DNA from 2 places in the Rossellomorea sp. QJM3NY_18 genome. Region 2 is predicted to be linked to the other one. Evidence: a T-box and tRNA genes for the amino acid it is inferred to sense, from the RefSeq annotation. Region 2 holds a T-box; the other holds one or more tRNA genes.
What was found. A T-box is a leader RNA that pairs with one kind of tRNA and senses whether it is charged. The one in region 2 lies ahead of leuS (leucine--tRNA ligase), so its partner is inferred to be a tRNA-Leu.
Positions count from the first base shown of each region.

Region 1: it encodes a tRNA-Leu, which carries the amino acid that the T-box ahead of leuS (leucine--tRNA ligase) is inferred to sense. The anticodon was not compared.

Region 1 is NZ_CM149659.1:102,835-110,168, forward strand. Features, by position in the region: rRNA gene AC0VXY_RS00510 (23S ribosomal RNA) at 1-1,030, shown strand, start outside; rRNA gene rrf (5S ribosomal RNA) at 1,142-1,258, shown strand; tRNA gene AC0VXY_RS00520 (tRNA-Val) at 1,271-1,346, shown strand; tRNA gene AC0VXY_RS00525 (tRNA-Thr) at 1,408-1,483, shown strand; tRNA gene AC0VXY_RS00530 (tRNA-Lys) at 1,519-1,594, shown strand; tRNA gene AC0VXY_RS00535 (tRNA-Leu) at 1,629-1,713, shown strand; tRNA gene AC0VXY_RS00540 (tRNA-Gly) at 1,722-1,796, shown strand; tRNA gene AC0VXY_RS00545 (tRNA-Leu) at 1,802-1,890, shown strand; tRNA gene AC0VXY_RS00550 (tRNA-Arg) at 1,955-2,031, shown strand; tRNA gene AC0VXY_RS00555 (tRNA-Pro) at 2,037-2,113, shown strand; tRNA gene AC0VXY_RS00560 (tRNA-Ala) at 2,122-2,197, shown strand; rRNA gene AC0VXY_RS00565 (16S ribosomal RNA) at 2,360-3,910, shown strand; rRNA gene AC0VXY_RS00570 (23S ribosomal RNA) at 4,134-7,069, shown strand; rRNA gene rrf (5S ribosomal RNA) at 7,181-7,297, shown strand.
Region 2 is NZ_CM149659.1:3,437,579-3,444,912, forward strand. Features, by position in the region: gene AC0VXY_RS17750 (rhodanese-like domain-containing protein) at 167-481, opposite strand; gene leuS (leucine--tRNA ligase) at 651-3,065, opposite strand; T-box leader at 3,136-3,358, opposite strand; gene AC0VXY_RS17760 (hypothetical protein) at 3,566-3,736, opposite strand; gene AC0VXY_RS17765 (3-hydroxybutyrate dehydrogenase) at 3,801-4,577, opposite strand; gene AC0VXY_RS17770 (GntP family permease) at 4,582-5,904, opposite strand; gene AC0VXY_RS17775 (sigma-54 interaction domain-containing protein) at 6,169-7,334, opposite strand, start outside.

The DNA of each region.
Region 1 (7,334 bases), 970 kb from region 2:
TAAGCGAAGGTGCGAATCGAAGCCCCAGTAAACGGCGGCCGTAACTATAACGGTCCTAAGGTAGCGAAATTCCTTGTCGGGTAAGTTCCGACCCGCACGAAAGGCGTAACGATCTGGGCACTGTCTCAACGAGAGACTCGGTGAAATTATAGTACCTGTGAAGATGCAGGTTACCCGCGACAGGACGGAAAGACCCCGTGGAGCTTTACTGTAGCCTGATATTGAATTTTGGTACAGCTTGTACAGGATAGGTAGGAGCCTTGGAAACCGGAGCGCCAGCTTCGGTGGAGGCATCGGTGGGATACTACCCTGGCTGTATTGAAATTCTAACCCGCGCCCCTTATCGGGGTGGGAGACAGTGTCAGGTGGGCAGTTTGACTGGGGCGGTCGCCTCCTAAAGAGTAACGGAGGCGCCCAAAGGTTCCCTCAGAATGGTTGGAAATCATTCGCAGAGTGTAAAGGCACAAGGGAGCTTGACTGCGAGACCTACAAGTCGAGCAGGGACGAAAGTCGGGCTTAGTGATCCGGTGGTTCCGCATGGAAGGGCCATCGCTCAACGGATAAAAGCTACCCCGGGGATAACAGGCTTATCTCCCCCAAGAGTCCACATCGACGGGGAGGTTTGGCACCTCGATGTCGGCTCATCGCATCCTGGGGCTGTAGTCGGTCCCAAGGGTTGGGCTGTTCGCCCATTAAAGCGGTACGCGAGCTGGGTTCAGAACGTCGTGAGACAGTTCGGTCCCTATCCGTCGTGGGCGCAGGAAATTTGAGAGGAGCTGTCCTTAGTACGAGAGGACCGGGATGGACGCACCGCTGGTGTACCAGTTGTCTTGCCAAAGGCATCGCTGGGTAGCTATGTGCGGAAGGGATAAGTGCTGAAAGCATCTAAGCATGAAGCCCCCCTCGAGATGAGATTTCCCATCACGTAAGTGAGTAAGATCCCTAGAAGATGACTAGGTAGATAGGTCAGAGATGGAAGCATGGCGACATGTGGAGTTGACTGATACTAATCGATCGAGGACTTAACCACAAAGAGTCATTATTTTAATGAACAACAATGGGTCGATATTCGGCTTTCTTGACATCAATTATCAATTCTTTATCTAGTTTTGAAGGAACAATCCCTTCAATTGAATAGTCGTCTGGTGACAATGGCGAAGAGGTCACACCCGTTCCCATGCCGAACACGGAAGTTAAGCTCTTCAGCGCCGATGGTAGTTGGGGGATCTCCCCCTGTGAGAGTAGGACGTCGCCAGGCGATACATATTTCGGAGGATTAGCTCAGCTGGGAGAGCATCTGCCTTACAAGCAGAGGGTCGGCGGTTCGATCCCGTCATCCTCCACCATGTTTTTTTACGAAAGTAAAATAAACTTCATTCAATTTGCCTAAGCAAATTTTCTACCCATGCCGGTGTAGCTCAACTGGTAGAGCAACTGACTTGTAATCAGTAGGTTGGGGGTTCAAGTCCTCTTGCCGGCACCATTGGTTTTTTATTTTGTGTCTTTTTTTAATTTTAGGAGCCATTAGCTCAGTTGGTAGAGCATCTGACTTTTAATCAGAGGGTCGAAGGTTCGAATCCTTCATGGCTCACCATAGATTTTTGCGTCAGCAAAATATCTTACCATTTGCGGGTGTGGCGGAATTGGCAGACGCACCAGACTTAGGATCTGGCGCCGCAAGGCGTGGGGGTTCAAGTCCCTTCACCCGCACCAATACTAGCGCGGAAGTAGTTCAGTGGTAGAACACCACCTTGCCAAGGTGGGGGTCGCGGGTTCGAATCCCGTCTTCCGCTCCAAGCTAGCCGGGGTGGCGGAACTGGCAGACGCACAGGACTTAAAATCCTGCGGTAGGTGACTACCGTACCGGTTCGATTCCGGTCCTCGGCACCAAAGATTTTTGCGTCAGCAAAATATCTATCCTTACGATGCTTATTGGAAAAACTATAATTATTTTGCGCCCGTAGCTCAATTGGATAGAGCGTTTGACTACGGATCAAAAGGTTAGGGGTTCGACTCCTCTCGGGCGCGCCATATATCGGGAAGTAGCTCAGCTTGGTAGAGCACTTGGTTTGGGACCAAGGGGTCGCAGGTTCGAATCCTGTCTTCCCGACCACCTTATTTGGGGCCTTAGCTCAGCTGGGAGAGCGCCTGCTTTGCACGCAGGAGGTCAGCGGTTCGATCCCGCTAGGCTCCACCAAAAAGTTTTTAAAAAAGTTATTGACACTCAATGAGTGGAAATGATATGATTATTAAGTCGCTTCAAACGAAGCACATACACATTGAACCTTGAAAACTGAACAAAACAAGACAATACGTCAACGTTAATTCTAGATTTATTTTTAAAGAGCTATTCAAACTTTTATCGGAGAGTTTGATCCTGGCTCAGGACGAACGCTGGCGGCGTGCCTAATACATGCAAGTCGAGCGGATTGAAGGGAGCTTGCTCCCTGATATCAGCGGCGGACGGGTGAGTAACACGTGGGTAACCTGCCTGTAAGACTGGGATAACTCCGGGAAACCGGGGCTAATACCGGATAACTCATTTCCTCGCATGAGGAAATGTTGAAAGGTGGCTTCGGCTATCACTTACAGATGGACCCGCGGCGCATTAGCTAGTTGGTGAGGTAACGGCTCACCAAGGCCACGATGCGTAGCCGACCTGAGAGGGTGATCGGCCACACTGGGACTGAGACACGGCCCAGACTCCTACGGGAGGCAGCAGTAGGGAATCTTCCGCAATGGACGAAAGTCTGACGGAGCAACGCCGCGTGAGTGATGAAGGTTTTCGGATCGTAAAGCTCTGTTGTTAGGGAAGAACAAGTGCCGTTCGAATAGGGCGGCACCTTGACGGTACCTAACCAGAAAGCCACGGCTAACTACGTGCCAGCAGCCGCGGTAATACGTAGGTGGCAAGCGTTGTCCGGAATTATTGGGCGTAAAGCGCGCGCAGGTGGTTTCTTAAGTCTGATGTGAAAGCCCACGGCTCAACCGTGGAGGGTCATTGGAAACTGGGGAACTTGAGTGCAGAAGAGGAAAGTGGAATTCCAAGTGTAGCGGTGAAATGCGTAGATATTTGGAGGAACACCAGTGGCGAAGGCGACTTTCTGGTCTGTAACTGACACTGAGGCGCGAAAGCGTGGGGAGCAAACAGGATTAGATACCCTGGTAGTCCACGCCGTAAACGATGAGTGCTAAGTGTTAGGGGGTTTCCGCCCCTTAGTGCTGCAGCTAACGCATTAAGCACTCCGCCTGGGGAGTACGGTCGCAAGACTGAAACTCAAAGGAATTGACGGGGGCCCGCACAAGCGGTGGAGCATGTGGTTTAATTCGAAGCAACGCGAAGAACCTTACCAGGTCTTGACATCCTCTGACAACCCTAGAGATAGGGCTTTCCCCTTCGGGGGACAGAGTGACAGGTGGTGCATGGTTGTCGTCAGCTCGTGTCGTGAGATGTTGGGTTAAGTCCCGCAACGAGCGCAACCCTTGATCTTAGTTGCCAGCATTCAGTTGGGCACTCTAAGATGACTGCCGGTGACAAACCGGAGGAAGGTGGGGATGACGTCAAATCATCATGCCCCTTATGACCTGGGCTACACACGTGCTACAATGGACGGTACAAAGGGCAGCAAGACCGCGAGGTTTAGCCAATCCCATAAAACCGTTCTCAGTTCGGATTGTAGGCTGCAACTCGCCTACATGAAGCTGGAATCGCTAGTAATCGCGGATCAGCATGCCGCGGTGAATACGTTCCCGGGCCTTGTACACACCGCCCGTCACACCACGAGAGTTTGTAACACCCGAAGTCGGTGAGGTAACCTTTTGGAGCCAGCCGCCTAAGGTGGGACAGATGATTGGGGTGAAGTCGTAACAAGGTAGCCGTATCGGAAGGTGCGGCTGGATCACCTCCTTTCTAAGGAAGATTTACAAAAACGTTTGACACGTCGAAGTTTTGTTCAGTTTTGATGGTTCAACAAGGTTTTTTGCGACAGCAAAATAACCACCATCAAAACTTTTTGTCTCTTAAGAGATAAAAAAGGATTTGTTCTTTGAAAACTAGATAAAGATAAATTGATAGTCAAGAAATTACCGAGTATCGCCATTTTAGGTTTTAAACCTGATGTAACAACCAATTCGGTTAAGTTATGAAGGGCGCACGGTGGATGCCTTGGCACTAGGAGCCGACGAAGGACGGGACTAACACCGATATGCTTTGGGGAGCTGTAAGTGAGCTTTGATCCAGAGATTTCCGAATGGGGGAACCCATTGTTCGTAATGGAACAATATCCTTACTTGAATACATAGAGTATGGAAGGCAGACCCAGGGAACTGAAACATCTAAGTACCTGGAGGAAGAGAAAGCAATTGCGATTCCCTGAGTAGCGGCGAGCGAAACGGGATATAGCCCAAACCAAGAGGCTTGCCTCTTGGGGTTGTAGGACACTCTATACGGAGTTACAAAGGAATGAAGTAGACGAAGAAGTCTGGAAAGGCTCGTCAAAGAAGGTAACAACCCTGTAGTTGAAACTTCATTCCCTCTTGAGTGGATCCTGAGTACGGCGGGACACGTGAAATCCCGTCGGAAGCTGGGAGGACCATCTCCCAAGGCTAAATACTCCCTAGTGACCGATAGTGAACCAGTACCGTGAGGGAAAGGTGAAAAGCACCCCGGAAGGGGAGTGAAATAGAACCTGAAACCGTGTGCCTACAAGTAGTCAGAGCCCGTTAACGGGTGATGGCGTGCCTTTTGTAGAATGAACCGGCGAGTTACGATCCCATGCAAGGTTAAGTTGATAAGACGGAGCCGCAGCGAAAGCGAGTCTGAATAGGGCGAATTTAGTATGTGGTCGTAGACCCGAAACCAGGTGATCTACCCATGTCCAGGATGAAGTTCAGGTAACACTGAATGGAGGTCCGAACCCACGCACGTTGAAAAGTGCGGGGATGAGGTGTGGGTAGCGGAGAAATTCCAATCGAACTTGGAGATAGCTGGTTCTCTCCGAAATAGCTTTAGGGCTAGCCTCATGTGTAAGAGTCTTGGAGGTAGAGCACTGTTTGGACTAGGGGCCCTCATCGGGTTACCGAATTCAGACAAACTCCGAATGCCAAAGACTTATCCATGGGAGTCAGACTGCGAGTGATAAGATCCGTAGTCGAAAGGGAAACAGCCCAGACCACCAGCTAAGGTCCCAAAGTATACGTTAAGTGGAAAAGGATGTGGAGTTGCTTAGACAACCAGGATGTTGGCTTAGAAGCAGCCACCATTTAAAGAGTGCGTAATAGCTCACTGGTCGAGTGACTCTGCGCCGAAAATGTACCGGGGCTAAACGTATCACCGAAGCTGTGGATTGACACCTCTAGGTGTCAGTGGTAGGAGAGCGTTCTAAGGACTGCGAAGCTAGACCGTAAGGACTGGTGGAGTGCTTAGAAGTGAGAATGCCGGTATGAGTAGCGAAAGATGGGTGAGAATCCCATCCACCGAATGCCTAAGGTTTCCTGAGGAAGGCTCGTCCGCTCAGGGTTAGTCGGGACCTAAGTCGAGGCCGATAGGCGTAGACGATGGACAACAGGTTGATATTCCTGTACCACCTCTTTTCCGTTTGAGCAATGGGGGGACGCAGGAGGATAGGGTAAGCGCACTGCTGGATATGTGCGTCTAAGCAGTTAGGCTGATGATGAGGCAAATCCCGTCATCGTGAAGGCTGAGCTGTGATAGCGAGCGAATTATAGTAGCGAAGTTCCTGATTCCACACTGCCAAGAAAAGCCTCTAGCGAGGAAAAAGGTGCCCGTACCGCAAACCGACACAGGTAGGCGAGGAGAGAATCCTAAGGTGAGCGAGAGAACTCTCGTTAAGGAACTCGGCAAAATGACCCCGTAACTTCGGGAGAAGGGGTGCTCTGGTAGGGTGCAAGCCCGAGAGAGCCGCAGTGAATAGGCCCAGGCGACTGTTTAGCAAAAACACAGGTCTCTGCGAAGCCGTAAGGCGAAGTATAGGGGCTGACGCCTGCCCGGTGCTGGAAGGTTAAGAGGAGTGCTTAGCGCAAGCGAAGGTGCGAATCGAAGCCCCAGTAAACGGCGGCCGTAACTATAACGGTCCTAAGGTAGCGAAATTCCTTGTCGGGTAAGTTCCGACCCGCACGAAAGGCGTAACGATCTGGGCACTGTCTCAACGAGAGACTCGGTGAAATTATAGTACCTGTGAAGATGCAGGTTACCCGCGACAGGACGGAAAGACCCCGTGGAGCTTTACTGTAGCCTGATATTGAATTTTGGTACAGCTTGTACAGGATAGGTAGGAGCCTTGGAAACCGGAGCGCTAGCTTCGGTGGAGGCATCGGTGGGATACTACCCTGGCTGTATTGAAATTCTAACCCGCGCCCCTTATCGGGGTGGGAGACAGTGTCAGGTGGGCAGTTTGACTGGGGCGGTCGCCTCCTAAAGAGTAACGGAGGCGCCCAAAGGTTCCCTCAGAATGGTTGGAAATCATTCGCAGAGTGTAAAGGCACAAGGGAGCTTGACTGCGAGACCTACAAGTCGAGCAGGGACGAAAGTCGGGCTTAGTGATCCGGTGGTTCCGCATGGAAGGGCCATCGCTCAACGGATAAAAGCTACCCCGGGGATAACAGGCTTATCTCCCCCAAGAGTCCACATCGACGGGGAGGTTTGGCACCTCGATGTCGGCTCATCGCATCCTGGGGCTGTAGTCGGTCCCAAGGGTTGGGCTGTTCGCCCATTAAAGCGGTACGCGAGCTGGGTTCAGAACGTCGTGAGACAGTTCGGTCCCTATCCGTCGTGGGCGCAGGAAATTTGAGAGGAGCTGTCCTTAGTACGAGAGGACCGGGATGGACGCACCGCTGGTGTACCAGTTGTCTTGCCAAAGGCATCGCTGGGTAGCTATGTGCGGAAGGGATAAGTGCTGAAAGCATCTAAGCATGAAGCCCCCCTCGAGATGAGATTTCCCATCACGTAAGTGAGTAAGATCCCTAGAAGATGACTAGGTAGATAGGTCAGAGATGGAAGCATGGCGACATGTGGAGTTGACTGATACTAATCGATCGAGGACTTAACCAAAAAGAGTCATTATTTTAATGAATAACAGTTGGTCGGTATTCGGCTTTCTTGACATCAATTATCAATTCTTTATCTAGTTTTGAAGGAACAATTCCTTCAATTGAATAGTCGTCTGGTGACAATGGCGAAGAGGTCACACCCGTTCCCATGCCGAACACGGAAGTTAAGCTCTTCAGCGCCGATGGTAGTTGGGGGATCTCCCCCTGTGAGAGTAGGACGTCGCCAGGCAAATAGGAAAAAGAGTAGCTCTTAGGGGTTACTCTTT
Region 2 (7,334 bases):
CCCGGATTGTTTTATATCAGTATTGTCAGAATAGTTTATTTTCAAACAATTGAGGTGAGGATTTTTCTATGGGACGGAGTGGTGAGTGTGGTTGTGGCGGAGAATGTAAACATACGAAAAAAGCACACCCCTTTTTAAAAAGGATGTGCTCCCAACTCAAATATCCTTATTTCTTTGCAGCCGTATCCCCAGCCCAGTTCATCATGCCGCCTTCCATGTTCACCACTTTATACCCTTGCTCATGCATGTAGTGGGCAACATTTCCGCTGCGGTTTCCTGAACGGCAGATAAAAATATATTCCTTGTCCTTATCGAATTGATCAAGTGACTCAGGGATTTCCCCCATCTTGATATGTTTCGCTCCCGGAATCATACCTTCTTCCACTTCTTCATCCTCACGAACATCCACTAGTAGCAAATCTTCACCATTCTTCAACTTCTTCTCCAGCTCATCCGTTGTAACCGTCTTAATACTATCCATTTTCAACTTCCTTTCAAGATTCATTTAATCATTCACCAAGATTATACCAAAGCACGTCCCCAGAACAAAAACATCAGATCCAAAAGAGGGACGGACCTCATCGAAATGCTGATTTAAAGCGATTTACGCTTAAAATCATACCCATTTCGAGGTCCGTCCCTCACCATTATCAGTTGGCTACGATGTTGACTAGTTTGCCTGGTACTGCGATGACTTTGCGGATGGTTTTGCCATCGATTTGTGTTTTGATTTCATCGTTTTCCATGGCTGTTTTTTCTAGTTCGTCTTTTGTCATGTCGCGTGGGATCATGACTTTGGCTTTCACTTTTCCGTTCACTTGCAGGACGATTTCAACTTCGTTGTCCACAAGCTTCGATTCATCGAAGGTCGGCCATGCTTCGTAGGAAATCGTTCCTTCATGACCAAGCTTGCTCCAAAGTTCTTCAGTCATGTGCGGAGCGATCGGTGATAGAAGCTTGATGAATCCTTCCACGTATTCCTTCGGAAGGGTATCCGCTTTATAGGCATCATTGATGAATACCATCAGCTGTGAAATCCCTGTATTGAAACGAAGGCCATCGTAGTCCTCTGTCACTTTCTTGACGGTTTGGTTATACGTTTTATCAAGGTCGCTGTTCGGTGCATCCTTCACTTTAGAAGAAATGGTACCGTCCTCCTCGACAAGCAGGCGCCATACGCGGTCAAGGAAGCGGCGCGCTCCGTCAAGTCCGTTCGTGCTCCAGGCAATGGACGCTTCCAGTGGTCCCATGAACATTTCATAAAGGCGAAGGGTATCGGCACCATGAGATTCAACAACCTCATCGGGATTCACGACATTCCCTTTCGATTTACTCATTTTTTCATTGTTTTCCCCAAGGATCATTCCTTGGTTGAACAGCTTCTGGAACGGCTCTTTCGTTGGAACTACTCCGATATCATAAAGGAACTTATGCCAGAAACGGGCGTACAGCAGATGAAGGACAGCATGCTCGGCTCCACCAATATACGTATCGACCGGCAGCCATTCCTGCATTTTCTTCGCATCGGCAAGGGCTTCTTCGTTATGTGGGTCGATATAACGGATGTAGTACCAGCAGCTCCCTGCCCATTGAGGCATCGTATTTGTTTCACGACGTCCTTTTTTGCCTGTTTCAGGATCTTCGACGTTCACCCATTCACTGATGTTCGCAAGCGGAGATTCACCTGTTCCGGACGGCTTGATTTCAGTCGTCTTCGGAAGGACAAGCGGCAGCTCACTTTCAGGAACAGTCGTTGTCGTACCGTCTTCCCAATGGATGACTGGAATCGGCTCACCCCAGTAACGCTGGCGGCTGAATAGCCAGTCGCGAAGGCGATACGTAATTTTCTTCGTTCCGATATTTTTCTCTTCCAACCAGGAAATGGCTTTCGCAATCGCTTCTTCCTTACCAAATCCGTCAAGAAAACCGGAATTCACATGATCTCCGTCACCTGTGTACGCTTCTTTTTCAACGTTTCCACCCGCAACCACTTCCACGATTGGAAGATCGAATTCTTTCGCAAACTCATAGTCCCGTTCGTCATGGGCAGGAACAGCCATAATCGCGCCTGAACCGTAGCTCATCAGAACGTAATCGGCGATCCAGATCGGCATTTTCTCACCATTAGCCGGGTTGATGGCATAAGCACCTGTGAATACACCCGTTTTTTCTTTTGCAAGATCTGTACGCTCAAGATCACTTTTCGACTTGATCTTATCGATGTACACATCCACTTTCGAGCGCTGTTCGTCTGTGGTGATTTCTGCTACAAATGGATGTTCAGGAGCAAGTACCGCATAGGTCGCACCAAAGATTGTATCCGGACGGGTCGTGAATACATCGAATGATTTGTCATGACCGTCAATGGCAAAATTCACTTCTGCCCCTTCAGAGCGTCCGATCCAGTTACGCTGCATGTCTTTAATGCTTTCCGGCCAGTCAACCTCTTCAAGGTCTTCCACCAGGCGGTCTGCATAAGCTGTGATTTTCAACATCCACTGCTTCATCGGACGGCGTTCTACGGGATGACCACCGCGTTCGCTCTTCCCGTCGATGACTTCTTCATTGGCAAGGACCGTCCCAAGTGCCGGACACCAGTTCACGGCAACCTCATCCACATAAGCGAGGCCTTTTTCATAAAGCTTTGTGAAGATCCATTGCGTCCACTTGTAGTAACCGGGATCAGTCGTATTGACTTCACGGTCCCAGTCATAAGAGAAACCAAGTGATTTAATTTGTCGGCGGAACGTATCGATATTTTTTTGAGTGAATTCTGCCGGATCATTCCCTGTATCAAGGGCATATTGTTCAGCCGGTAAACCGAATGCATCCCAGCCCATCGGATGAAGGACATTGTACCCCTGCATACGCTTCATGCGGGAAAGGATGTCTGTCGCCGTGAACCCTTCCGGATGTCCGACGTGAAGGCCGGCACCTGATGGATACGGGAACATATCCAGTGCATAGAAATTGGATTTCCTTTCGTCTTCGGTTGCCTTGAACGTTTTATTCTTTTCCCAATACTGCTGCCATTTCGTCTCAACACTCTTATGATTAAAACTCATATTGAGATCCTCCTTTGATTGTCATATGCCTTTCTTTTAAAAAACAAAAAAACCCTCATCCCAAATAAATATTTGGGACGAGAGTCTGTATGTACATTCTCCCGCGGTACCACCCACATTAGTGTACGCGCACTCAGCTTCATTCATCCTTAACGCGGAAAACGGCAAGTCTTACTGTTACTTCACACTTGCAACTCAGCAGGCGAGTTCATGATGCTTCTGGTTGACTTTCACCACCCGTCAACTCTCTACGACAGAAAACCGTCACTACTACTCCTGATCAACGTTTCGATATAAGTAAACACTATATGTATTCACTATTTTAGTGAAAAATATACAGAAGCGCAAGCCTATTGTTGGTTTGTGGATAAGAATTTTGTCATTTGTTCCAGAGTATGGTTGAAAATTTGGCCGTACTCGTCTGTTATCATACTGTTTTTGAGAAGAATCGGGGTTTTTCGTTGGAAAGGGACCGGTCACGGGAGAGGAGTCCGGCCCTTTCAGTACAAGTTGGGACCGGTCTCCAGACGAATCCAGCCGATTCTGCTGAAAATCCGGCCGATATCGAGAAAAATCCAGCCGTTTTGACCAAGAATCCAGCCGAAACGGAAGATAATCCGGCCGTTTTGATGAAGAATCCAGCCATTTTCCATTTTAATCCAACTAAACATCCACTTTCTCCACACCATCAAAAAAAGAAACGGCCCCCTAAAGAGCCATTTCTCCTCAATCAATCTATTGAACCGTATACCCGCCGTCCAGTACAACGGCCTGCCCGGTGATCCCTTTTGCTGCATCACTGCAAAGGAACATCGTATAGTCTGCAATTTCTTTGACGTCCAGTAATCGTTTCTGGGGCACCAAAGGATAGATGACTTCTTCAATCACCCTCTCAAAAGGGACGTTGCGCGTCTTCGCGAGATCCGCCAGTTGGTTCCGGACCAGAGGCGTATCCACGTAGCCCGGACAAACCGCATTCACGGTGATGCCATGCTCCGCCGTTTCCAGTGCCGCGACTTTCGTCAAGCCGATGACTCCGTGTTTCGCAGAATTATAGGCGGCTTTGCCGGAGAATCCAACCAATCCGTTAATGGACGCCATATTGATGATCCGCCCCGAACCATGCTTCTTCATGTGGGGAAGAACATGCTTGATGGCGACAAATGGGGCCGTCAGCATGACTTTTAACAGCAGTTCGAACTTTTCAGTAGGGAACTCTTCGATATGTGATACATGCTGTAGCCCTGCATTGTTGATCAGGACATCGAGCTTCCCGAAATGATCCACCGTTTTTTCGATGGCTTCTTTTAATTCTGATTCCGAGGTTACGTCACAGCCCAATCCGAGAACCTCATATCCTTCTGTTTTAAGGGATTCTGAAGCTTCCCGGGCAGCATCTTCCTTCAAATCCGTCAGGACGACTTTCGCTCCAGCAACGGCAAATTCCCTGCCGATTTGGTAGCCGATGCCTTGGGCTGCCCCTGTTATGAATACCACTTTATTTTCTACCATTTTCTTAAACCCCCACTCCCAAGCTGAACAATACAATCGCAAGTGCCAATCCGATAAGAGGAACGATGACTGTCAATGCTCCGACAGCGCCATACGCTTCTCCGTGTGATTCATTACAGATCGAGCGGATCGTCGTCACGACATAACCATTGTGCGGCAGTGAATCCAGTGCTCCTGAAGATATTGCCACTACCCGGTGAAGGGCTTCTGGATTGACACCCATCTCGACGTAATGCGGTGCAAGAATCGGCAGTGCAATCGCCTGACCACCCGAAGCCGAACCTGTCATTCCGGCAATGACACTGACGGCGATGGCTCCACCGATCAACGGTGAACCGGGAATATTCGTCATGACATCGACTGCTGTAGTGAAGGCAGGCACGGCTTTGGCCACCCCACCGAAACCGACAACGGCAGCCGTGTTCCCGATCGCAATCAACGCTCCGACCGTCCCCTCGGAAACAGCTCCCCAGAAGCCTTTGAAATACTTACGATTCAATACATAGGCGGAAATGACCCCGCCGAGCAAGGCGATAATCAGAGCCGATTGCTTTAAAGAATCGTGGAATGAAAAAGCCAGGATGAGGACGACCAATAATGGAATCAATCCCATGAACGGGTTTGGTAATGGTCTGCCTTCATCAATGATCGGATCTTCTTCACGTGCGTGGAATTTCTCTCCTTTTCTCACAGCCTTCGTGATCATGCGCTTTAACCACCAGTACCCAAACACCGCCATGAATACGGCAACGATCAAGCTGACTTCCCAGCCTGCATAAGGCGTTGTGTTTAAGTATTCGATGGGGATCCAGTTTTGGATCTCCGGTGAACCGGCTGAGGTCATCGTGAATGTGACCGACCCGAACGCCAATGCCGCCGGAATGAAACGGCGTGGCAGATCCGCTTGTTTAAATAGACTGACAGCCATAGGATAAACCGAGAATGCTACAACGAACAGGCTGACTCCCCCGTACGTTAAGACCGCACAGGCAAGCACGATGGCGAACACAGCGTATTTCATCCCCAATTTTTCTACTACGAAACGGGATACGCTGTCTGCAGCACCGCTATCCTCCATCACTTTTCCGAAGACGGCTCCCAGTAAGAACATCAAATACCAGGCAGCGACAAAGCTTGTGAAACCTGACATATAGTTCGTGACGAGATCCGCTTCACCTTTCCCTGCCAGTTGCGGAAAAAGCGGCATGCCGCTCAGCACTGCGACAAACAATGCCGAGATGGGCCCAACGATCAGGATATTCATGCCCCTCATCGTTAAAAAGATTAATAAAATGAGTCCTCCAATCAAACCGATCATGCTTAACATGGTATTTCCCCCTTTATCCTCATATGATGACGCTTACATTTTCATCTTGCTGTGTACGCTCCCCTTTCCCAAAAATATATTCACTGAGAAACATGCAATAATTGTGCCAACTTTCAGATTACTATTAAAACACTGGCGGATTTTTTGGGAGTCCGAAATCCTGGACAAATTCATCCTTCAGTCACGAAATGTTCACCATTCTCTTTAAAAAAGATAGTCCGGAAAAGCGGACTATTTTCCGCATTTCCGGACTATCTAATGAGTTTATAAAAGCCCATATTTATTTAATTTTTCATACAGGGTGGATTTACTGATTCCGAGCGACTCTGCAACCTTTCGCTTATCGGGTTGGGCTTGGAGACTTTGAGTCAAGACGGACTTTTCCGTTTCTTCCAGGATTTCTTTCAGCGTTTTCGATCCCACTCCATATACATTACCCGACTTCATATATGTCGGTAATGACTGAAGGGAAATTTTGCTTCCATTCGACAGATAGGTTGAAGCATGAATGACATTTTCCAATTCACGCAGATTACCCGGCCAGCTGTAGGAGAGAAAAATCTGCATCACCTCTTGGTCAAAATCCTTGATGCGTTTTCCAGAGGATTTTGTGGATTTTTCCAAGAAAAAGGATGAGAGGGTTTCAATATCCTCTCTCCTCTCTCGCAGTGGAGGGATCTGAAACGGGATGACATTGATCCGGTAATACAGATCACTCCGGAATCTCTTTTCTTCCATCATTTTTTCCAGCGGACGGTTCGTGGCGGCAATGATCCTCACGTCCACATTCTGAATCCGGGTTGAACCGACTGCCTCGACTTCCCCTTCCTGTAATACCCTGAGAAGCTTCGCCTGCATATTAAGAGGCATGTCACCGATTTCATCAAGGAACAATGTCCCCTTATGGGCAAGCTGGAATTTACCTTTCTTTCCGCCCTTTTTGGCCCCGGAAAATGCTCCTTCTTCGTAACCAAAGAGCTCCGACTCCAAGAGCTGTTCAGGGATCGCTGCACAGTTCACTTTAATGAAAGGCTGTCCACTTCTTTCACTCAGCTGGTGAATGCTGTGGGCGAACAGCTCTTTACCCGTTCCGCTTTCCCCTCTGATCAGGATGGAAATATCACTCGGGGCGATCATTTGTGCTTTGTCCTTCAATTCATTCATACCGGGTGATTCCCCGATGATATCATTCAGCGAGTATTTCACCCCGGTATTGATATCCTGTATGTAACTTTGGATTTTTGACATCATGTTTTTCACATGTGAACTCATTTGCATCCATTCACTCGTATCACGGAAAATGACGGTTCCGAATGCCCCGATCACCTTCCCGTCCACTTGAATAGGGATTCGGTTGGCAATCATGTAATTTCCTTTGATATATTGAAGGTCGGCCACCTCTTCTTTCCCGCTTTCAGCTACAATGTGCA